3 linked regions of the Methylicorpusculum oleiharenae genome follow. The protein of the gene in region 3 interacts with the protein of the main gene of each other region in a pairwise test. Links are inferred from orthologs where the notes say so. Each region holds a gene or a part of one and is shown on either strand. Other genes may lie near its edges.

The links.
Region 1: the proteins of dnaA (region 3) and dnaB interact in binary tests that used the Escherichia coli proteins (3 or more experiments, as listed by UniProt). The link is inferred for Methylicorpusculum oleiharenae from one-to-one orthologs.
Region 2: the proteins of dnaA (region 3) and GO003_RS01450 interact in binary tests that used the Escherichia coli proteins (3 or more experiments, as listed by UniProt). The link is inferred for Methylicorpusculum oleiharenae from one-to-one orthologs.

What each region holds. Positions count from the first base shown.
Region 1 is NZ_WUTY02000001.1:2,087,592-2,095,304, reverse strand. What follows is about bases 3,113-6,096. They hold dnaB (replicative DNA helicase), read right to left. Parts: upstream 5,310-6,096; coding sequence 3,915-5,309; downstream 3,113-3,914. Other genes in these bases: GO003_RS09590 (DUF2452 domain-containing protein), read left to right, coding at 5,486-6,076; alr (alanine racemase), read right to left, coding at 3,113-3,899. Outside these bases: pgaC (poly-beta-1,6-N-acetyl-D-glucosamine synthase), read left to right, coding at 1-382; poly-beta-1,6-N-acetyl-D-glucosamine biosynthesis protein PgaD, read left to right, coding at 379-834; GO003_RS09610 (C-type lectin-like domain-containing protein), read left to right, coding at 1,089-1,733; GO003_RS09605 (DNA-binding response regulator), read right to left, coding at 1,854-2,285; more of alr, read right to left, coding at 2,796-3,112; GO003_RS09585 (hypothetical protein), read right to left, coding at 6,140-6,343; GO003_RS09580 (porin), read left to right, coding at 6,721-7,713. UniProt on the Escherichia coli protein: The main replicative DNA helicase, it participates in initiation and elongation during chromosome replication. Travels ahead of the DNA replisome, separating dsDNA into templates for DNA synthesis.
Region 2 is NZ_WUTY02000001.1:299,250-306,977, reverse strand. Bases 3,113-6,111 are described here. They hold GO003_RS01450 (SIS domain-containing protein), read right to left. Parts: upstream 4,914-6,111; coding sequence 4,311-4,913; downstream 3,113-4,310. Other genes in these bases: GO003_RS01440 (penicillin-binding protein activator), read right to left, coding at 5,293-6,111; GO003_RS01445 (YraN family protein), read right to left, coding at 4,910-5,293; GO003_RS01455 (tetratricopeptide repeat protein), read left to right, coding at 3,769-4,242; GO003_RS01460 (heavy metal-binding domain-containing protein), read left to right, coding at 3,279-3,593. In the rest of the region: GO003_RS01480 (ATP-binding cassette domain-containing protein), read left to right, coding at 1-642; carboxy-S-adenosyl-L-methionine synthase CmoA, read left to right, coding at 1,246-1,977; GO003_RS01465 (methyltransferase family protein), read left to right, coding at 1,974-2,681; more of GO003_RS01440, read right to left, coding at 6,112-7,161; rsmI (16S rRNA (cytidine(1402)-2'-O)-methyltransferase), read left to right, coding at 7,205-7,728. UniProt on the Escherichia coli protein: Required for the timely initiation of chromosomal replication via direct interactions with the DnaA initiator protein.
Region 3 is NZ_WUTY02000001.1:1,045,010-1,052,604, reverse strand. The notes cover bases 3,199-6,064. They hold dnaA (chromosomal replication initiator protein DnaA), read right to left. Parts: upstream 5,357-6,064; coding sequence 4,040-5,356; downstream 3,199-4,039. Other genes in these bases: yidD (membrane protein insertion efficiency factor YidD), read left to right, coding at 6,004-6,064; rnpA (ribonuclease P protein component), read left to right, coding at 5,657-6,022; rpmH (50S ribosomal protein L34), read left to right, coding at 5,519-5,653; dnaN (DNA polymerase III subunit beta), read right to left, coding at 3,199-3,852. Also shown: gyrB (DNA topoisomerase (ATP-hydrolyzing) subunit B), read right to left, coding at 1-1,616; DNA replication/repair protein RecF, read right to left, coding at 1,644-2,732; more of dnaN, read right to left, coding at 2,752-3,198; more of yidD, read left to right, coding at 6,065-6,237; membrane protein insertase YidC, read left to right, coding at 6,230-7,595. UniProt on the Escherichia coli protein: Plays an essential in the initiation and regulation of chromosomal replication. Binds in an ATP-dependent fashion to the origin of replication (oriC) to initiate formation of the DNA replication initiation complex once per cell cycle.

The DNA of each region.
Region 1 (7,713 bases), 1.0 Mb from region 3 along the record:
GAAATCCCGCCGTATGTGGCCAGTTTATCTTGAATATTTCATCAGCGTCTTCTGGTCATATACGATGATGCTGACTTTCGTGTTATGGATAGTAGGCTACTTTTTTGTCGATTTACCGGAGGAATTATTTATTCCTTCTCTGCTACCCAGTTGGGGCGGGGTTTTATTGGGCATGACCTGTTTATTGCAGTTTGCAATAAGTCTGGCGATTGACTCACGGTACGAAAAAGGAATAGCTCGCGTTTACTACTGGATGATCTGGTATCCACTGGCCTATTGGATTATTGCCGTCTTTACTACCTTTGTAGGTTTAATCAAAGCGTTGCTTAAAAAACGCAATACGCGCGCCATTTGGACAAGTCCGGACAGGGGGATACGTTGAGACCATTGATCATAGACTCACCGAATTTACAAAGTTTAAAGCAGAAATATTTATCCACATTACTGACTTTTGTTTTCTGGGTAATCTGGCTTTATCTTTGGATGCCGCTAATAACCTTGATAGGATGGTGGACGGGCATTGATCTTTTTTATGTTCACATGATCAAGTTAAATGGCAACCAGTTACTTTACCAAGACTTATTCTTCTTTTTAAAAGGCATTTCTCTGCTGGGCAGTACGCTTGCAATATGGGCTTTATACAACTATTTCCGCTTCAGAAAGGTCGATAGAAGAACGGCTCTACCACCGGTCAAAAATGAACAATTATCTGCATTTTTCGGCATTGAAAAAGACAATCTCCATAATCTGCAAGATACAAAATATATCAGCGTTTATTTTGATCAAGACGGACAAATCACTGAAACCAGAAATAATGATGCCCTCGCTAAGTAAAAAAAGATAAAAAAATTACGCCATCAAGGCTACAAAAAATAGTGGTACGAATACTGCTGTATTTTTTGTTAGACGGTTATTTGTCATTTTATGTCTATGTTATGGTGACATCTCATTTTGAATATAAATCTGTTCAGATAAATACCTACCAAAAATTATTCAAGCTGATGAAGTAGCTAAATTGAAAATTTGATATACCCTTTACTGCTAAAGCTAAATTTTAAACTTTGTTTATTTCTTTAAGGAACACACTCATGGCACACTTTTCTCGCATAGCTTTAGCTTTTTCGCTATCTATGGCATCGTTTTCTTCTCACGCAATCGTTTTTAATCCCGGCAACGGACATTACTATCAAATGGTTGATTTTACCAGCGACTGGAAATTGGATTGGAATGAAGCGAAAGCCTATGCCGAAGGCTTGAACCATGAAGGCAGAACAGGTCATTTAGCTACCATTACGAGCCAACAGGAAGATGATTTTGTTTGGGGAAATGGGGGTGAAGGTCGTTTTTTAGGTGGCTTTGATATCAGCTCTCAAGATACTTCCGGTAATTGGGTTCATAATGCATGGCAGTGGGTAACCGGAGAAACATTCACATTTACAAATTGGATAACTGGCGAGCCTAGTCATTGGCAGGATGGCTCGGAACTGACCCCTAATAACGAAGACTATCTGATGTACTGGTGGACTAAAGAAGGGCTTACAGGAAGATGGAACGACACTAATTTGGATTCATCCTGGCTAGACGGCAGCACTATTGCCTATACAACCCGAGGTTTCGTTGTAGAGTTTTCAGAAAGCAGCATAACTTCCGTTCCATTACCAGGTGCCTTTTGGCTATTTGCAAGCGGGCTATTATTTATTGGCTCGTCTTTAAAAAAGCGTTCAAAATCATAGGATTTAGAAAGAGCCAAGGATGGCTCGAAACCTAAGAAATAACCCTCATATCGTCGATATAATTTGAATCTTGCCTGTGGAGAGCCACCTGATACTGCCAGCAGAGATATCAGAATACGACTAAACGGCTTTTATATTCTGACTAACCAGCGTCTCTCTCAATCTATCCAGCACTTTTCCGACCATACGACGGGAAATCCAGGCTTCACCTGCCATTATCGCGGCAATCAGTTTACTGAATTGTCTATCCAGCATTTCTATGCTGGCATAGCCGTGAGCACCGGCAATCAAACAATCCATCAAATCGAATTCTTCCAGTTGATCCGCAATCAGCACAATTTTACTGGTGAAACATCCCTTTACTAAAAGACTGATGTATTCAGGTGTTTGCTGTTTCCTTAGATGATAGTCCAGCAAAATAACCGAAGGTTTTAACGCTATGGCCGAGTTAAGTCCGATAATGTCATTATCACTTACAGAAATGGACAAGCCTTCTTTATCCGCCAGCACCCGGCATATCTGGCTTTTATCGATCAGTAAAATATCAGTCATGGCTCATCAACGATGTTTTTTTTGTAATTATTGTTTTAATCCTAAAACCTGACTGGTTTTAAGACTACCGGACTGGAAAGGGATAAAGATACAAGAATGGCCGTAAGTTTAGTTTAAGTTTGCTGAAATAGAAATGGACGTAAGTACAAGTGCTTATTGTCATTGTTAAATGAGTTGGACAAACCTTGTTTACTGGTGAAGAAACTTTTGAATTGGGCACTGTTCTCTTTAGTAGTGGCTGTCGCCCCGGCACGGATTGCCGGGGTCCAGAAGCCAAGGATGGCGTTGGGCTTTAATAGCCTTGTGACCTGGATTCGCTTACGCAGTCTAACGGCTCCGGCAATCCATGCCGGAATGACGGCGTTGAGGTACGTTCAACTACTCAGGCGAACAGTGCCTTGAATTGACGAGACACTAACGTAAGTAACCATGATCTGATAAACCTACCGCAGACGGTTTTAGGGGCAATCAACTGCCTTTTGAAAGTACGCGATCATAAGAGGCTGCTCGCTAGACAGGCGTCGGCGGCACTGAAACCCAACCTTCGATTATCTCAACTCGCTGGGTAATTCCACAAAGTAAGGTGTACGGAATGGTATCCGCGCACAGGGCTATTTCTTCCACAGCCAACCCCCTACCCCAGAGCGTGACCGGATCCCCCGGCTTTGCGTCAGGTTGACTCGCTAAATCAACCGTAATCATGTCCATTGAAACCCTGCCAATCAGCGGCACGCGTTGACCGTTAACCAAAACCGGCGTTCCTGATTTGGCGTAGCGGGGATAACCGTCTCCGTAACCAATGGCCACCACCCCCATCATCGTCGCACGCTCGCACAGCCAAGTGCCGCCATAACCTACGGTATCGCCTTTTAAAATGGGTTTTACCGCAATCAGTCTTGAGTGCAGTTCCATGATGGGTTTAAGCCCAAGCTCTTCACCCGTGTTATCGGCAAAAGGTGAAACGCCGTATAACATAACGCCGGGTCTGACCCAATCGGCCAACGAGGCCTTCCAACCGATGATACCGGCCGAATTGGCAACACTTCGTGGGCCAGGAAAGTCTGCCACTGCGTCGTTAAAAAGTCTGATTTGCGCCATTGTCATACCATCTGACAAATCATCGGCGTTAGCCAAGTGCGTCATGAAATTGAATGGTTGCTTGATTACGGGGCACTGTAATAAACGCTGATAGACGACTTTGATTTCGTTGGGCTTAAATCCCAGCCGGTTCATGCCCGAATCGACTTTTATCCAGATAGCGATTTGTTCATGCGCCTGCTTTTTTTCAAAAATGTCAACCTGCCCCAAAGAATGTACGACAGCATCCAGATTGAAACGGATCAGACTGTCCAATTCTTCTTCACAGGTAAATCCTTCCAAAACAGCGATGCGTTGCTGTATACCCGCCTGTCTCAATCGAATTCCCTCATGGACTCTGGCGACGGCAAATCCATCCACAGGCTTGAGAGCCTGAGCAATGCGTAACATGCCATGGCCATAAGCATTCGCCTTGATCACCGCCATGATTTTGGCATGCGGGGCAAAGTGATGAACTTTCATTAGGTTATGTTCGACCGCATCAAGATTGATAACGGCATAAGCGGTAGGCGTCATAAAGAGAGGAAATGGTTATTCGTAGTCATTGTCACTGTAGCTGTGCCCTGCAAAATTCTCAAAGCGCGTGTACTGTCCCAAAAAGGTGAGCCTGACCGTTCCAATTGGACCGTTTCTTTGTTTACCGATAATAATCTCGGCAACACCTTTATCGGGCGAGTCGGGATTGTAGACTTCATCCCGGTAAACGAAAACAATGACGTCGGCATCCTGCTCGATACCGCCTGATTCTCGAAGATCCGACATCACCGGGCGTTTATTGGGACGTTGTTCCAGATTCCGGTTCAGCTGTGACAAGGCAATGACCGGCACGTTCAGTTCCTTGGCCAGAGCCTTGAGGCTTCGCGATATATCGGAAATTTGTTGCACGCGATTTTCACCGCTGGCAGGCGATTGCATCAATTGCAGATAATCCAGCACGATAAGACCCAACTGACCGTGTTCACGCATTAAGCGCCGAGCTCTTGAACGTACTTCAGTCGGCGTCAGTGCGGGCGTATCATCGATAAACAATTTGGTTTCCGCCAGCATATTAATCGCCGAGGTCAGACGCGGCCATTCATCATCATCCAGCTTACCCGTCCTGACCTTATGCTGATCAATACGGCCTAACGACGACATCATCCGCATGGCCAATGAGTCACCCGGCATTTCCATACTGAAAACTGCGACCGGTTTATCCCCTTTGATCGCAACGTTTTCAGCCATGTTCATGGCAATGGTAGTTTTCCCCATCGACGGCCGCCCTGCTACGATAATCAGATCAGAGGGCTGCAGACCTGAAGTCATTTCATCAAAATCGCTAAATCCCGTGCTGGCACCGGTGATTGAGCCCTCCTGCTCGTAAAGCAGTTCAATTTTATCGACTGCTTGCGCCAATAATGACTTAATTGCGGTAAAACCACCTTGTCCGCGCTGCCGCTGCTCGGCAATGTGAAACACCTGCCGTTCGGCATTCTCCAGCAATTCCGCCGTATCCCGGCCTTCGGTATTAAAAGCGGAATTGGAAATATCGGTACCGACATGAATCAACTGCCGGAGTATCGCTTTGTCCCTGACAATTTTGGCATATGCGACAATATTGGCAGCACTGGGCGTGTCTTTGGCCAGCGTCCCGAGATAAGCCAATCCGCCGACCGTTGTTAACTCGCCAATTGCTGACAAGGATTCGGATAGCGTGATGACATCAAAAGGCTCCTGCTTTTCAGCAAGCTGCTCTATCGTCTTAAAAATCAGGCGATGGTCCTTACGATAAAAATCGCTTTCAACTACTTTGTCAGCAATGGAATCCCAGGTCTGATTATCCAGCATCAAGCCGCCCAGCACTGATTGTTCGGCCTGTATAGAATGAGGCGAGACTTTCAGTGCCTCCATCTCATAATCACGATCGTAGGTATAGTCTTCAGACATTCAGATAAAGTATTGAAAAATTTTGCATTATAAACCCGGAAAAATCTTTTGATCCACGAAAAACACTAAAAGTACGCAAAAGTTCAACGAGATACCAACGGTAGACAAGGTAACGCCTTATTTGGGGTTTACGCCGGATGCTGATAGATTGTAAAGCAAAATTATTATGTGTGAAGATGGCCAAAAAAGTTAGATCGCCCAATCCCCAAGGCAAAGGTTTGTGTTCTGTAATCGACCGTTTGAACGATCTGCAGCAACACGTTAACGCGCCGCCAAAACCCATTACCCAGATAGCGTCGGAACTGTTTACCTCGCTTTTCATTCTGGAAAGCCGCATTCGCTTCAAACCGGTGCTGGACAGGAAATATTGGCTTTATAGAAAAGGTGATAACTACCACCTTTCATTGATTAGTCCAAAGGAATGGCATCAATCGCTTTCGGGCCATTATATCGGAGAATGCAGGCTTCACCCTGACTTAACCTGGTCTCTGGCACTGTCGGAAGAAACACAAAATAATCGTTTATTGATGGAAGAGATACATTTTCGCCGTCAGGCATTCGATAAAAAACTCAAATCCGCCGAACAACTCAATGAAACACTGCCCGTTTTTGTTAACGATTTCTCCTATCATTCCAGAGTTCTGGCGTCTGCATTAGCTTTTTCTCTGGCGTCGTCAATGAGACAAACCGATATTCTGGGTCTCAGCTTTGATCAGGCTCTCAAATTAGAATGCGGTCCGATCACCAAAACTCATGACGACGTTTAACCGGCAATTTGAGTGACACTGCATGCCTGGCAAGCCCGAGCATCGGATGACTTAAAAAAACAGTTACTTGAAATTTCTGACGAACACTTTAATAAACACCTTTACGGGGACAGGGTTTCCCAAAAGCTCATCGTAAAGCAGTTTGATATGATCAAAGCTTAAAAAGGCATAGACGCCATAGCCTTTGGTGCTAAAAAACTCTGCATTCAGCGATTCTATGAAATCCGACCATTCTACCGGGAATGATTGTAATGGATGCTCGCTCATGTTACGTACTCCACATTAGTTCTTGACTCGCATTAATTAATGCATTCCATGTGCCAAGAATAACTTCCCCTTCACAACCAGATCCTAACGAACATGAAGTCACACCATCACGTCAGAAAATGAAAGATGAGCAGGATGTGCTGAACAGCGTGAAGCGCATCGTTCGCGATTGATGCGCTTCTTAACTCAGCACATCCTACACTCTGTATTTTCAGAATAAACAGTCAGGAGTTGTATAAAAAAACATTCAAGCCAGATTTATTAACCAGGCCTTTCAACAATCCTAAAAACTGTAACAAAACTGTCACATTTCTGTCACAAAGCTGTCATTTTAAGCCTATAAGCTTGCTGCAATTTCTACTCTTATACAAGCTTACATGAAACTTACAAAAATGAAGTTGGCGATCATTTCAGTTCTGGGCTTCAGCCTTTCGACCAGTGCTTTAGCAATAGATCTTTATATGGACAGCGAAACCAAGCAGCTTTTTGCCGAAGACGGTCCTGGACGGGTTAAATTGGGCACGTTTGAAAAAGTAGAGGACAAAACCAAGCAAAATGAGGAAATTGCCGAGATTCGTAATGATCTGAAAAATAAGGAGCAAGAGTTTAAAGAATTGGAAGAGCACGTAGTCGCAGTCAGAGAAGCGAATGCTAAAAATGACGAAAAATGGTTTAACAAAATCAATCTAAGAGGCTATACCCAGCTTCGTTATAACCAAAAACTGACCGGTGACCGCACCGCAGGCGAGCCTGAGTTGCGTTCTAACGAAGGCGACAAATCGATCAAGGACAACAGCAATTTCTCGTTCCGGCGGGTTCGTTTGGTGTTCTCGGGCGACATCAACGAATATGTATCGCTGTATATACAACCGGATTTTGCGACTTCAACCGGTGGCAGTCAAAATTTTGCGCAGTTGCGTGACGCCTATGCTGACTTAGCCTTTGATAAAACGCATGAATACCGTATCCGTGCAGGTCAATCCAAAGTTCCGTTTGGCTGGGAAAACCTGCAGTCATCACAAAACAGGTTGTCCCTTGACCGGGCCGATGCGCTTAACAGTGCGGTACCCAGTGAGCGTGATTTAGGCTTGTTCGCCTACTGGTCTCCGACTCATGTGCAAAAGCTGTGGAAAGATTTAAGTCTGAAAGGTCTGAAAACGTCGGGTGACTATGGCGTATTAGGCTTCGGTGTCTATAACGGTCAAGGACTTAACAGAGATGAAACCAACGATGATCTGTACATGGTTGCCCATGCAACGTACCCGATCGAACTGGACTTTTTAGGTTCTGTATTTGAGGGACAGGTCGTGGAGGTTGGCGCGGATGCGATGTCTGGTAAATTCAATGTCTCTCCAGTCGATTACAGGACT
Region 2 (7,728 bases), 750 kb from region 3 along the record:
CATGTCATGTCCTATCTTGGCGATTTTCTGTTTGCGCCTGCCAGAGCGCGTTCGCCGGTTAAAAGCTTGTCGGGCGGCGAAAAAAATCGCCTGTTGCTGGCACGCTTATTCACCAAAGCCGCCAATCTGATCATTATGGATGAGCCTACCAATGATCTGGATCTGGAAACCCTGGAATTGCTGGAAGAGAAACTGGTCGATTACGAAGGCACGCTGCTGCTGGTCAGTCATGACCGTGCGTTTTTGGATAATGTCGTGACCAGTGTGCTGGTCTTTGAAGGCCAAGGCATCATTAATGAATTTGTCGGTGGTTACAGCGATTGGCTAGCTTATTGTGCGCAACAACAAAAAGAGCAATCAGTAAAGAAAAGCGAATCCCCCGAGAAAAAAACCAAACCGGAACCGGCAAAAAAGAAAAAGCTCAGTTATAAAGATCAAAAAGAACTCGAAGCGCTGCCGGAAACCATTAACCGGTTGGAAACAGAGCAAGCCAATCTGTCGCTGAAAATCAGCGCGGCCGATTTTTATAAAAATGACCAGGCGCTGATTGCCAAGACGCTAGAGGACCTAAAGAACATTGAAGCCCAACTGGAACAAGCTTATTCTCGCTGGGATGAACTGGAAACTCTGGCCGTTGAGTAAAAAAATCCGTCAGGGGCATTGCATCAATTGCAAATCTCCTTTATTCTTGCGCGTTCTCATCTGATGGGCATGCAAGTGGAGAGGTGGCCGAGCGGTCGAAGGCGCACGCCTGGAAAGTGTGTATACGGCAACGTATCAAGGGTTCGAATCCCTTTCTCTCCGCCACTATAAGCAGCTGATTAAAAGGGAAAAAATATTTCCTGTCGTGGCTCAATAACAGCGTCTGCTACAAAACACTGTTACATAATGGCTGCGAATATGTCCAAAATTCCCAACCTGATTAGTGGTAACGTATTTCGCTTTCACTGCGCGATTCAATGGGCGCACCGTGATAAATTCAATGCCGTGGGGTTTGTTCTGAGCCGAAAGACTGAGAAGCGCGCAAATACCCCCGCTTTTAGCATCAGGACTCGCCTGCGGAGGTCACAAAGATTTTCATCGATAGAAAGTACTAACTGGCAATCAATATCCAGTTTTTGTCACCGTCAACATTGAATACTTTCCAGCAACAAGAAATTACTCTTTATATAAGTAATGCGTTGTATATAATTTCTCTGGAAACGCCTGTTCATTTTCTTTAGCGTCTTAAATACTTATTTTTTTATGCCAGATAAAGATCGTGTTTTTCAAGAAGAACTTAAAGTGGCCACTGACTTTAAATTCGGTTCTGCAGTGGCGAATGTTTTTGATGATATGGTTAATCGATCGGTGCCTTTCTACGGAGAAATACAGCGAATGATGGCCGAGTTAGCCGCAGATTATGCCAAGCCGGGCACAGATGTTTACGACTTAGGTTGTGCCACCGGCACCACCTTGATCGGTATGAATACCAGCGTATCCGAAGATATACGATTCATAGGTATTGATGACTCGACCGAAATGCTGGATAAATGCCGAATCAAACTTAATGAAGCTGGCTTTTCCCGGCCTTTTGATTTGCGTGTGGCTGATTTGAATCGTGATGTTGAGATTTCCAATGCCTCTGTCGTTGTTTTATGCCTGACATTGCAATTTGTTCGACCGATTTCACGAGAAAAACTTTTGAAGAGGATATTCGATGGGTTGGAAAGCGGGGGTGCTTTAATTCTGGTTGAAAAAATACTGGCAGAAGACAGTGTATTCAATCGCGAATTTATTAAGCAATACTATAACTACAAGCGCCGGAATAACTACAGCGAAATGGAAATTTCGCAAAAACGAGAAGCCCTGGAAAACATTCTTGTTCCTTACAAACTCAGCGAAAATATTAGCTTGCTTCAGGATATTGGCTTTGAGCATAGTGAAGTGTTTTTTAAGTGGTATAACTTTTCCGGACTCATCGCGAGAAAACAATGATTCAAATCGGTAATTTCTTTTTTAAATATCGTAACTGGGTATTTGTTCCGTTATACATGGCATTATTTTTTCCATCGCCTGTCATCTTGTCGGATGTGAATCATAACTGGCTTTTATTCTTTGGCTTATTCATCACCATCTTCGGTCAAATAATTCGAGGCGCTACTATCGGATTAGCTTACATCAAGAGGGGTGGTCTCAAGAAAAAAGTTCATGCGGTTAATCTGGTGACCGAGGGTATTTTCAATCACTGCCGAAATCCGCTCTATGTTGGCAATATATTGATGTTGGTAGGCATTGGAATTTTATCCAATTCCTTGATTTTCGTAGGCTTAGTTATCCCTCTGTTTCTGTTTATTTTTCAATCCATAGTGATGGCGGAAGAGAATTTTTTGCAGGAAAAATTTGGCACTGAGTTTGATAGTTATTGCAAACGCGTGAATCGTTGGATACCTAATTTTAACGGTTTAAAAAGTACATTTAATAGCATGGAATTTAATTGGCGACGCTGGCTGTCAAAGGAAGTAAGTACTTTGCATGTCTGGCTGATGGGTATTACGTGTATAACCTTGTTGAAATATCCCGAATTATCTGGCTTTGATGATGGGCGACGCAATGAGCTTTTGATAATTATAGGATTATTGCTGATAACCTCTTTTTTTAGTATTCGCTATCTTAAAAAATCCGGAAGATTAAGGGGATAAGGCTGCAGTGTATTAACACAATAAAAATATTCGCTCTTTTAAACTGAATAGGTCAGGAATGATCTTGCCCGGATTTTACAGTCACCAGCAAAGAAAGTTATCTTTGAGCTTAAGGAATAATGGGGAAGCGAGCAAAACAGAAAGTGGATTAACCAAACGCAGTCGTTCACCTTAGCGCATGATGGTCAGCGTTGGTGAGCCGAACCCATTAAAAAATACAAAGCTGTAACTCACATCAACCAACCCTTGCCGGTATTACCCCACCTTACTGACTCAATGTTTTAGTTGGCGCACCTGATTAGAAATGGGTATCGGATTTCACCTCTATCCTTGGATGGAGGCTGGCTTGATTTGATGCCGACTTTACCTTATTACGTCATCGTGCATTCGGATCTCGGTAACCCCTTGTGTCAGGATAGTTGTCGGGTGAAGAAACTGATTTTAACGTGGATCATCTTGATTGCCTGGGTTTTATGCGGCTATGGTTTGCGACTTTTAAAATAATAACAATTTTGCAATGCGTGTTGAATTCGATCCATAATGCCCGGCTATCGCCTTACCTTGTAGGGTTTTTATTCAATAAGCGGAAAATTAAAGATGATATTTACGACAACTCCAGATGTGCCGGGACGAGAAGTTAAAGAGTGTTTGGGCGTGGTAGTGGGCAATGTGGTGCAATCCAAGCATGTCGGCCGTGATTTAATGGCGGCTTTAAAAGGGCTGGTGGGTGGAGAAATAAAAGGCTATACCGAAATGTTGGCCGAGGCCAGGGATATCGCCATTGAAAGAATGGTAACCGAAGCAAAAGGGCGCGGTGCCGATGCCATCGTCAATATTCGCTTTACGACCAGCAATATCATGGCTAATGCGTCCGAAATTTTGGCTTACGGGACTGCGGTCAAGCTTAAATGAAGCGTTGATTTTACTATCCAGTCGCTCAGTCTGAATTGGCAGGAACAAACTGGCCTATGTATAAAGCATGATTCCGCTTTTAGACGACGCTATTAAATAATGAAATTTTCTGGTTATTGAGTCAATATGCCCAGGCCAATAATAAATTATTCAAATTGGGCGGGAAGGTGACGAAATGATAAAAATAATAAAATTGATAGTGTGTGTTTTTGTCTTGTCCGGCACGGCTATGACTCATGCCGAAGAGGCCGCACAAAAGACACCCATAAAGGAATCGGCCGAACAGGGCAATGCGCTTGCCCAGGCCCAATTAGGGGCGTTGTTTTTACTGGGTAGAGACGGCTATGAAGTCAATCTTCAGGAAGCGGCGGCCTGGATGCTTAAAGCGGCCGAGCAAGGTTTACTGGAAGCTGAGGTGGTTGTGGCGGCGATGTATGACAGGGGTTTGGGCATGTCGCAGGATGTCAAAAAAGCCACACAATGGTATGAAAAAGCGGCGGCTAAAGGTCACGGTGCATCATTGGCTATTCTGGGCAAAAATGAAGCCGCCAAGGGCAGCGTGGCTTTCAATTATCAAGCGGTGCGCTTAAAAGCAGCTACTCAAATTCCAAACGAGTATGCAAAAAAGATATTATTGAAAACGAAATAAGGATATGGCTTGTCAACAGAACAGACTTCCTTTTGAAGTCTGTTCTGTCACTTTGGGCTATCAGCGTATTACCGTGATGGGCTGTTGTCGCCAAACAGTTGTTGATCGACCAGGTCCAGCAAGCAATGCGTAATCAATAAATGCGTTTCTTGAATCCGGTGTCTTATGTTTGAAGGCACGCGTACTACTATATCTGTTTCATTGAATATGGGTGCCAGCATGCCGCCTTCTTGGCCGGTTAAGGCAATGACTGAAATATCTTTGTCATGAGCCGCGCTGACTGCTTTGACCATGTTGGCCGAATTGCCGCTGGCGGTATACAACAAAAGAATGTCGCCGCTTTGTCCCAGCGCTCTGATTTGTTTGGCATAAACATCATCAAATAGAAGGTCATTTGCAATCGACGTGATAGTTGAGGTATCGGTTGTGAGTGCAAAAGCGGGTAAGGACGGACGTTCACGGTCAAAACGGTTGAGCATTTTAACCACGAACTGCGTGGCATTGAGGGCAGAGCCGCCGTTTCCGCATGTTAGAATTTTATTGTCATTCAGCAGCGTTGCGACCAATCTCAAAGAGGCAAACTCAATGATTTCGCTTAAGTTGAGCAGTGCTTCCTGTTGAGTCAGGGTATTTTGAGTGAAATGTTGTTCGATACGATCTTGTAAACTCATGAAATCCACTCTGTTTGAAATGCGTTTTTTATCCAATTCACAGGGTTGCCTCCTGTTATTGCGACAACATCAAAACGAATGGAGGCCCCCGTTTTGTGCTGGGTTAAATAATAGTGGGTGGCGGCAATAATCTTTGCTTGTTTCTGCCGGGTGACACTGGCTTCCGCGCCGCCGTAACGGTTGTTTTTGCGATATCTGACCTCGATTATCACCAGGGTTTTGCCGTCGAGCATGACAAGATCCAGTTCCCCGCTTTGGCAGCGGAAGTTTCTATCCACCAGTTTGAGCCCCTGGCTTATAAGGAATTGGCAGGCTTGCTCTTCAGTTGCAGATCCTTTGGTTAAATGAGACGGTTTGTCTCTGTTGGGAATAAGCGCCATTATTCAGTGGAAAGGTTCTCTGGTGCAGCAGGCAAATTATCCATCTGAATCAGGCTGTTAACAATGCCCGTTGCTAGCGGTCGGCCTTGATTAAACTGAGCGCAGACAAGATTGCGTTTAATACGGTTACCTTCTGTCAGCGTCAGATTGCCGCTGGCTCCTTTAAACGGCTCGTTTGCGAGGTGATTCAGTTGAGTGGACAAGTGGTAAGCATCTATACCCATCGCGATCAGGCGCAGGTAAATAGGCGGGAAGCTTTCCCTGACATTTACCAGAGCGGAAAAGCTGAGCGGGCCTGGGTAGGCGTCATCGAACAGCCAGGGCGTATCACAAAAAATAATGTTTTCCAGATCAATATCGCTGGATGGATTGGGATTGCCGGTATAGACCTGAGGTGTCGCGTAAACCGGTAAATGAGCCGCCTGCAAGTATTTGAGCTGCGGGTTGATCGACCGGGCGGCCGTCTCATAAGCGTTAAGCAAGACTAATTCGGCATCGTGGCGAACTCGGGGTGTAAACGTGATGTCCGGAATGTGTTGCCGTAAATTTTCGAAGCGATAAGTGCTCTCATCCAGATTAAGTAGTTTTTTGATAGGTTCCGAAAAATCAGTTTGTTTGGGGTCGTAGCTCTGAGTTTCCAAAAGAGCGGTGTCGCCGCTTTCCCAAAGCTGCTGAAAAAACCCCTGGATGCGAGCGCCTTGTTCTGTTTCAGGAATCAATAGCAACGCTTTTTTGTGGCCGTCTGACCAGGCTTTGGCGCTGACTTGCTCGGTATCATCGAAGGGATTGAGGCCGAACTGATACAGATTGTCTCTGGCTATTTCAGGAACATTGTTTAATGCCAGAACAGGGATATCCAAGTTTGCAGTGCCTGCCAGTTCGATAATATCCGGTTTGCTTAATGGGCCGATTACCAATTGGGCGCCTTCGGCTTTGGCTTGGGTGTAAAGTGCGGATGCGGGTGATTGTTCACTATCATAAAAGCGCAGTTCTGATTTGGACGCACTGTTATCCTGATGATACGCAGCCATCACGCCTTCCCGGACGGCTTTGCCGGCCATTGCATAAGTGCCCGAGCCGGGCAAAATGATGGCAATAATACCAGGCAGGTTTTGCAGGCCGGCCAGAATTTGAGGAAGTAAATCATTGGCGGGGTGGCCGGGAAATGCTTTTTGCCATTGCACGAAGTCGTTTTGAAGTTGAACGCGATTTTGAGAATCCTGGCGGACCAGTCTGGCCAGCGACAACCAACCGGTCAAATAACCTGAGCTGCGAGCCTGGGTTTCTTGAAGCGTGTTTAAAGGCACCAGGCTGAGCGCTTCCAGTATCGCCGAGTTGTTTTTGGCTTGTTGATCGGGTGGAAGCAAGGGGCCTAGCGCTATGCGCGAGGTTGCGCTCTTAATCAGGTCGCCGGTCAATGAGTAAGCAAAGGCATTGGATTGATAGAATTTAATCAAGTCATTGTTTTGCAGCAGTTCGGGGCGGATTTGTTCCAGGCGGACGGCAGCTTGTTCTGCCTCACCAAAGCTCAGGTCAATCTGGGCTTGATAGAGATTAAGCAGACTTTGTTGTTGGGCTGACAATTGATTGGCATTGATAGCCTGAGCGTAAGTTTTTGCGGTATTAATGTCGCCTGACAAAATCATTGATTCAATCGCCAAAAGGCGAAATTGATCTTGCAAATCCGTTTCGTTATCAGCCAGATGTTGATAGACTCGAGCCGCTTTTTTGGGTTGGCCTTGCTGCATATAAGTTTTGGCTGCTTTGGCGTCTTGCTCATAGCTTGAATCTTGAATTCCTGTTTTGCCGCAAGCCGACAGCAAAACGACGCCCGACAAGAGTAAATTAGAATGATAAAGCCGTCTCATGGTGATTGTCATACCCTCACAGCAGGAAATCAGGTGAAAATAAATGAGTGATCAAACAGGCCGATTATACGTTGTTGCAACGCCAATAGGTAATTTGGCTGATTTTAGTTTTCGTGCGGTTGAGGTTTTAAAGACTGTTGATTTGATTGCGGTTGAAGATACCCGGCATGTGTTGCATTTATTCCAACATTACAATATCAATAATAAAATGGTGTCTTTACATCAGCATAATGAGGATAGGGTTTCGGTCGATCTTTTAAATAAATTGCAACAGGGGGTATCGATTGCTTTGGTCTCGGATGCCGGTACGCCTTTGCTGAGTGATCCCGGCATGCCTTTGGTGCGGCTGGCTAAGAATGCAGGAATCGATGTGGTACCCATTCCCGGAGCATGTGCATTGATTGCTGCTTTATCAGTCTCTGGACTGCCGGTTTCCAGGTTTACTTTTGAAGGCTTCTTGCCTAGAACGTCCTCGGCAAGAGTGGCATTTTTTACCGATCGTTTAAATAACCCGGCAACCTGGGTATTTTATGAGTCAAGTCATCGCATATTGGCTTCTTTGCAGGA
Region 3 (7,595 bases):
TTATATAAAGGGGGCTGAGCAATATAGATGTACCCTTTTTCAATTATCTCGGGCAATTGTCTATAAAAGAATGTCAGTAATAAGGTTCTGATATGAGAGCCGTCAACGTCTGCATCTGTCATGATGATGATGCGGTGATACCGAAGTTTTGCTAAATTGTATTCATCCTTGCCTATTCCACAGCCTAAAGCTGTTATCAATGTCCCTACTTCTTCTGAAGAAATCATTTTGTCGAAACGGGCTTTTTCTACATTTAATATTTTACCCTTCAAAGGCAATATCGCTTGCGTACGCCTGTCTCGCCCCTGTTTTGCAGAACCGCCCGCTGAATCTCCTTCCACTATAAATAATTCTGATAATGCCGGGTCTTTTTCCTGACAATCGGCTAATTTACCTGGCAAGCCGGCTATATCCAATGAGGTTTTTCGGCGTGTCATTTCGCGTGCTTTTCTTGCTGCTTCCCGAGCACGCGCAGCTTCAATAATTTTTCCTATAATTGTTTTAGCGGTTTGAGGATGCTCTAACAGAAATTCCTGAAACTTTTCATTCATAGCAGATTCGACTAATGGTTTTACTTCCGACGAAACCAGCTTATCTTTTGTTTGCGAAGAAAACTTGGGATCCGGAACCTTAACTGATAATACAGCTGTCAATCCTTCTCTTGAATCATCGCCGGAAGTTGCAACTTTTTCTTTTTTTGCAATGCCACTCGATTCAATATACTGATTGATAGTTCGAGTTAATGCTCCTCTAAATCCGGCTAAATGGCTTCCACCTTCACGTTGAGGAATGTTGTTGGTATAGCAAAATACATTTTCCTGGTATGAGTCATTCCATTGCATTGCGACTTCAATCGTTACGCCTTCCCTTTCTGCTATAAAATGAAATACATCTGGAAACAAAGGTGTTTTATTTTTATTCAGATGCTCAACAAATGCGCCTATTCCACCCTCAAACTCGAACACATCTTTTTTATCTGTGCGTTCGTCTTCCAAACTGATTCTTACCCCTGAGTTAAGAAATGATAGCTCTCTTAGCCTTTTCGCCAAAATATCATAATGAAACTCAACATCTGCGAATATTTGTGGACTAGGCTTAAAATTAATTTTTGTTCCGCTTCCCTCTGTTTCGCCGACTGCAGCTAATGGAGCAACCGGTTCACCCAGAATGTATTTTTGTTTATACAACTGTCCGTTTTTCCTGACCTCAAGATTTAGCTCTTCTGATAATGCGTTTACAACAGAAACCCCTACGCCATGTAATCCACCTGATACTTTGTAGGAGTTGCTATCAAATTTACCACCCGCATGCAAAACCGTCATAATAACTTCCGCAGCAGAACGACCCTCTTCTTCATGAATATCAACTGGGATGCCTCGTCCATCATCAGTAACTGTCACTGATCCATTGCTGTGAATAATGACTTTAACTTCTTTACAATGTCCTGCCAGTGCTTCGTCGATTGAATTATCGACTACTTCAAAAACCATATGATGTAAACCCGATCCATCGTCAGTATCACCTATATACATACCTGGTCTTTTTCTGACTGCATCTAAACCTTTGAGAACCTGAATACTCGTACTGTCATATTGCTGATTATTATTTTCTGTCATGTTTTATACTTTTATTATTGTAATGTTTCACGTGAAACCATTAACTTCATCAATTTCGCCCTGTTCCACGTGAAACATTTTGAAATTGATAAGTCTACTAATGTCACCAAATTCATTAACTTCAGAGGCAGTTAGAAAAACTTGAAAACTAAGTTGCGAGAGATAGCTAAGTAATTTATTTCGATTCACCCAATCTAATTCAGCAGTGAAATCATCAATTAAAATACAGCCATTATTTTTATGTTCCATAACCATAAGTTTAATTTGGGCCAGTTTAAGAGCCAAAACAATACACTTTAGTTGCCCTCTTGAAACAAAGTCCTTGGCCAAACGTTGACCAATCATCAATAACAAATCTGACCGATGAGGACCGCTATGTGTAAAACCATAGCGTATATCTTTTTCAAGATCATTGTTAAGACTCGATAAAAAACCTTTACTTTTATCCCAACCTAATTGAAACGAAAAGGTTAAATCATCAAGAGCAATGAATTGAGTTAAAACGTCTTTAAAAACGGGCAATAAATTCTGAACATAAAGTTGTCTATATTCGTTTACGATAGTGCCGTAATTAACTAATTCATTATTCCATATTTCCAATTGCTTGAAGTTTCTCATTTTTAACAAGGCATTTCGCTGTTGCAAAGCACGCTTGTAGTTACGCCAAGCGATTAAAAAATGTTCATTCCTATTGAAAATACCCCAGTCAATAAACTCTCTTCTAATTTGCGCTCCAGCATCAAGCAAACGATAACTTTTAGGATCAATCAACAAAATAGGTAAGGAATAAGCCAAAAGATCTCTAGATTGTTGAGACTGATGATTGATTCGTATTTCACTGGATTTTCCATCCAGTCGTATGCCTAGTTGACAATTAATCCCGTTTTTTAATAAGACGTTTCCGCTTACGGTGAGTTGATTTTCGTCATGCTTGATGGCGTGTCTAATCGTTGAAGTCCTATATGACCGGGCACGACCCAGCAGAAAAATAGCTTCAAGTAACGCACTTTTACCACCAGCATTTTTGCCAAATATCAGATTAAGGCCAGGTGAAGGTATCAGTGTGGCTTTTTGAATGTTTCTAACATTGTAAATAGTGAGTTTCTGTAAACTCATAAATTACAAATCTATCCACTTAGAGGCGCATGGGCATAACAATATATCGATAAGGCTGAGCTACGGGTTCTTCAAAAATGCAACTACTCAAGTTGCTTGCTATTGAAATAACAGCTAATTCAGAATCCATATTACTTACGGCATCAAGTAAATATTGCGCGTTGAATGAGATGGTTAGCTCATCTTGATATTCAATAAATAATTCTTCTTCAGCCTCTTCATGTTCTGGGTTATGCGCTGAAATCTTTAAACTGTTAGGCGATATCTCTAAAGAAATACCTTTGTATTTTTCATTAGACAAAATAGCAACGCGGGTTAGTGCATCTTTGAGAATTTGCCTTTGGACATAAATGGGGTTACGAAAATCCTGGAGAAATACTTTATTAAAGTCGGGATAACGTGCGTCAACCAATTTTGCAGAAAAAACAATATTTTTTATGGCAACTTTAATATTGTTTGAAGAAAATTGTACTAATAGATCCGTTTCAGGATCATCCAGTAGACGCAGCAATTCCATTACGCCTTTTCTAGGAATGATTATTCTTGCCTCATATCCGGTGGGCGACTGTAATTCATTTTCATAAACAGATAAACGATGCCCATCTGAAGCAACTATCCGAATTTTAGAATTAGAAATATTAAGCATCAAACCATTCAAGTAATAACGCACATCTTGATTAGCCATGCAAAAAACAGTCTTTTCCAAAGCCACTTTTAGCAGGCCGGCATTGATATCAAATTGATTTTCAAGAGGGGTTTCAGAAAACTCAGGATAATTTTCTGCGGGCAAAGTACTTAACGAAAACCGGCTTCGCCCAGAAAGAACTTTCATTTTGTCATTTGTAAGCTCAAATTTTATCTCAGCCTGACTAGGTAATAAGCGACAAATATCCAACAACTTACGGGCGGGAATTGTTGTTTCGCCAGGCTCTGTCGAAATATCAATTTTTATATTTGCCATAATTTGAATTTCGAGATCTGTCCCTATTAATTCCAAATTATCAGATGTTAATTTCATAAACACATTTGACAGAATTGGCATAGTCTGTCTTTTTTCAATAACACTGACAATTTGCTGCAATGGAATAAGTAATTGTTCTCTATTAATAATAAATTTCATATTCTTAAAATATTTTATTATTACTATTAAACCATTGAATTTCTGTTACTAATCTCATAATATATTTTATAATCAATAGTTTATGTAACTTAATAAGTTGTATAAAACCCTGTGTATAACCACTTAACAAACAATGGTTAAAAATCAATGCATTTTTAAATCACAAATAATCACAGCTTGTTCACAGTTAATGAGACAAAGTTCTCAACAGGTTCAAATAATCTTCTTCTATTTTTGAATCCGAATCTCTTAACTCGGCAATTCTCTTGCAGGCGTTAATGACAGTGGTATGATCACGGCCGCCAAACGCTTCACCAATTTCAGGAAAACTATGAGAGGTAAGCTCTCTTGCCAGGGTCATCGCAATTTGTCTTGGCCTGGTTATAGATTGCCTCCTGTTTTTTGAAGATAAATCAGCTACACGGATTTTAAAATATTCAGCCACTGTTTTCTGAATATTTTCAATGCTTACCAATTTATCTTGAAGCGATATGAGGTCATGTAAGGCCTCTTTAACAAACTCTGTTGTAATTTCCCTGCCGGTGAATTGGGAATTTGCAATAACCCTTCTTAGAGCCCCTTCTAAGTCTCGTACATTGGATGGAATTCGCTTACCAATAAAAAACGCTACATCTTGTGGTAACTCAACATTGACTAAAGCTGCCTTTTTCATAAGAATAGCAGCCCTTGTTTCGAGATCAGGCGGCTCAATAGCAACAGGTAATCCCCAACCAAACCTTGATTTTAGGCGATCCTCAAGACCTACTATTTCTTTGGGGTACTTGTCACAGGTTAAAACGACTTGGTGCTTATTTTCCAATAACGTATTAAACGTATGGAAAAATTCTTCTTGCGAACGCTCTTTTCCGGCAAAGAATTGTATATCGTCGATCAGCAGAGTATCTACTCCACGATAATATTCTTTGAATGTATTAATTGCATTTTGCTGCAAGGCTTTAACCATGTCCTGCACGAATTTTTCTGAGTGCAGATAGACAACGTTAGCCGATGGATTTTTCAATAATATGGCATTGCCAATGGCATGCATCATATGGGTTTTGCCTAATCCCGATGCGCCATAAATGAGAAGCGGATTGTATGCTTTTCCAATATTTTCAGAAACCTGAATGGACGCAGCTTTTGCCAGCTGGTTTGATTTTCCTTCTACAAAATTATCAAAGGTAAATGCGCGATTTAAAAAATTTGGTCTGGCTTTTTTTGTTTCACTTGATTTATTAGATTGCAATGGTAAAGATGTAAGGGTTTTTTTTGATCCTATTTCAAGCGTTAAGGTCAAATTACCATTTGAAAATTCATCAATTGCATTTTCAAGTTTATTTAAATGATGTTCTTTAACCCAATCAAGAACAAAACGGTTAGGCGCCAAAAGTTTGATATGATCGTCGCTTTCCAGCGCTTGTAAAGGCCTGATCCATGTGCTGAACTCGGAAGGTGCTATTTCGTTTTCAAGTTTGACTAGACAGTTATTCCAGATGGAGCTCATTAGTAATTTTGATTAACAGATTAAGTGTTGTGACGACAAAATATGGGTCATTGTAACATGAAACAAAGTCAGTTTAATTGACAAAATAGGTCAAGCTGATTTATTATCCCGAATCTTTTTATCCGTTTTTAATTAACAACCACTTCTTCAGGATACAGACCAATGAAAAGAACTTATCAACCGAGTAAAATCAAACGTGCAAGAACTCATGGTTTTCGTGCAAGAATGGCAACAAGAGGCGGTCGTAAAGTTCTCAACGCTCGCAGAGCGAAAGGCCGTGTCAAATTGTCTGTCTAGTCTTTGAATAAGATATTAAGTTTCCCTCCCTATTTAAGGTTAAGGAAGCCAGCAGAATATAAAAAGGTATTTGCCAATCCTGTAAAGTCAAGCGATAGCTATTTTACGCTACTAGCAATAAGCAATCAGACTTACTCCCCAAGGCTTGGCTTGGCAATTGCTAAAAAAAACATTAAGCGAGCTGTAGATAGAAACAGACTTAAAAGAACAGTTCGCGAGAGCTTTAGAATGCAACAGCATAAGTTATCCAATATTGACATAGTTGTTTTAGCACGAAGAAGTGCAGTTGATGTTTCTCCAGAAGTATTGAGAAAGTCATTGGAAAAACATTGGCTTAGGTTGGTAACCCGATGCGAATCTTGCTCATAGCAGTCATAAAGTTTTATAAATACTTTATAAGTCCGTTGCTAGGGAATAGCTGTCGTTTTCATCCAAGCTGTTCAAGTTATGCCTTAGAGGCGCTTCATGTGTATGGGGCGGCCAAAGGCTCCTATCTTACGATCAGAAGATTACTCAGATGTCACCCTTTTCATGAGGGTGGATTTGACCCAGTTCCAAAAAATTTTGGTAAAAAAAATGGATAACATAAGATTTATACTGATTGTCATTTTTGCAATGATAAGTTACATGCTGTGGCAAGCATGGCAAATTGATTACGGTCCAAAGCCTGCTGTAGCAATCTCTGATCAGCCTGAAGTAGCAACTAAGGGTGATTTACCAGCAACAGTAGATTCGTCTGATTTGTCTCAAACTCAAGACAGGAGCGACGTAAACGCGCCTTTGGCCTCTATTTCCACTGCCGGACAAATCATTAAAGTAAAAACGGATGTCTTGGCACTTGAGATCAATACTCAAGGCGGAACTTTACAAAATCTTGATTTAATCAACTATCCTTTAGAAAAATATAATACTGTTGTTCAAAGAATCAGAGAAACATTTGGCTTGTCTCCTTCTGTAAAAGACACCACTCCTATTCGTCTTTTCAATACTGATAAAGAAAAATTATTTCTGGCACAAAGTGGTTTGATTGCCGAAAACAGTACTTTAAGTGCTGCCAATCACCATAGTGTGTTCACGGCCGAAAAGAATAATTATGAAATGACAGAGGGGCAAGACACTATTGAAGTCCCTCTGACATGGACTGACGGTAAAGGCTTGGTCGTAACAAAGACTCTGGTATTAAAAAGAGGAAGTTACGAAATAAGCTTACTTCAAAATGTAAAAAATAATGGTGCAACTCCCTGGTCTGGCCGGCAATACAGCCAATTATTGAGAACCCCTTATACTGATGCATCTGCTAATAGCTTTATCAGAACATATGCAGGAGGAGTGGTTTACACGGACGAAGATAAATATCAAAAAGTCGACTTCGACGACATGGCTAAAGAAAATTTAGAGATCAAAACTTTAGGCGGTTGGAGCGCTATGATTCAGCACTATTTTGCTGCTGCTTGGGTACCCCCTAAAGATGAAGAAAATAATTTTTATACCAAAGACCTTAAAGACTTTCGCTATGTCATAGGCTCTTACTCGCCTATTAAAACAGTTGAACCTAATCAGCAAGTTGAATTTGCCGCACAATTGTTTGCAGGTCCTAAAATTCAACCTATGTTAGAGAAAGTTGCTACGGGTCTTGAGCTAACGGTTGATTATGGCTGGCTGACAATTGTAGCTAAACCTATTTACTGGTTATTGAACCAAATCTACGGGTTTACCGCTAACTGGGGTTTTGCAATTATCGGCGTAACACTTACTATTAAATTACTGTTTTTTAAACTGTCACAGGCCAGTTTTATTTCAATGGCCAAAATGCGCAAAATCCAACCTCGATTGAAAGAACTTCAAGAGAGATTTGCTGATGACAGGCAGCGGTTTAACAAAGAAATGATGGATTTATACAAGCGGGAAAAAGTGAATCCATTGGGCGGTTGTTTGCCAATTC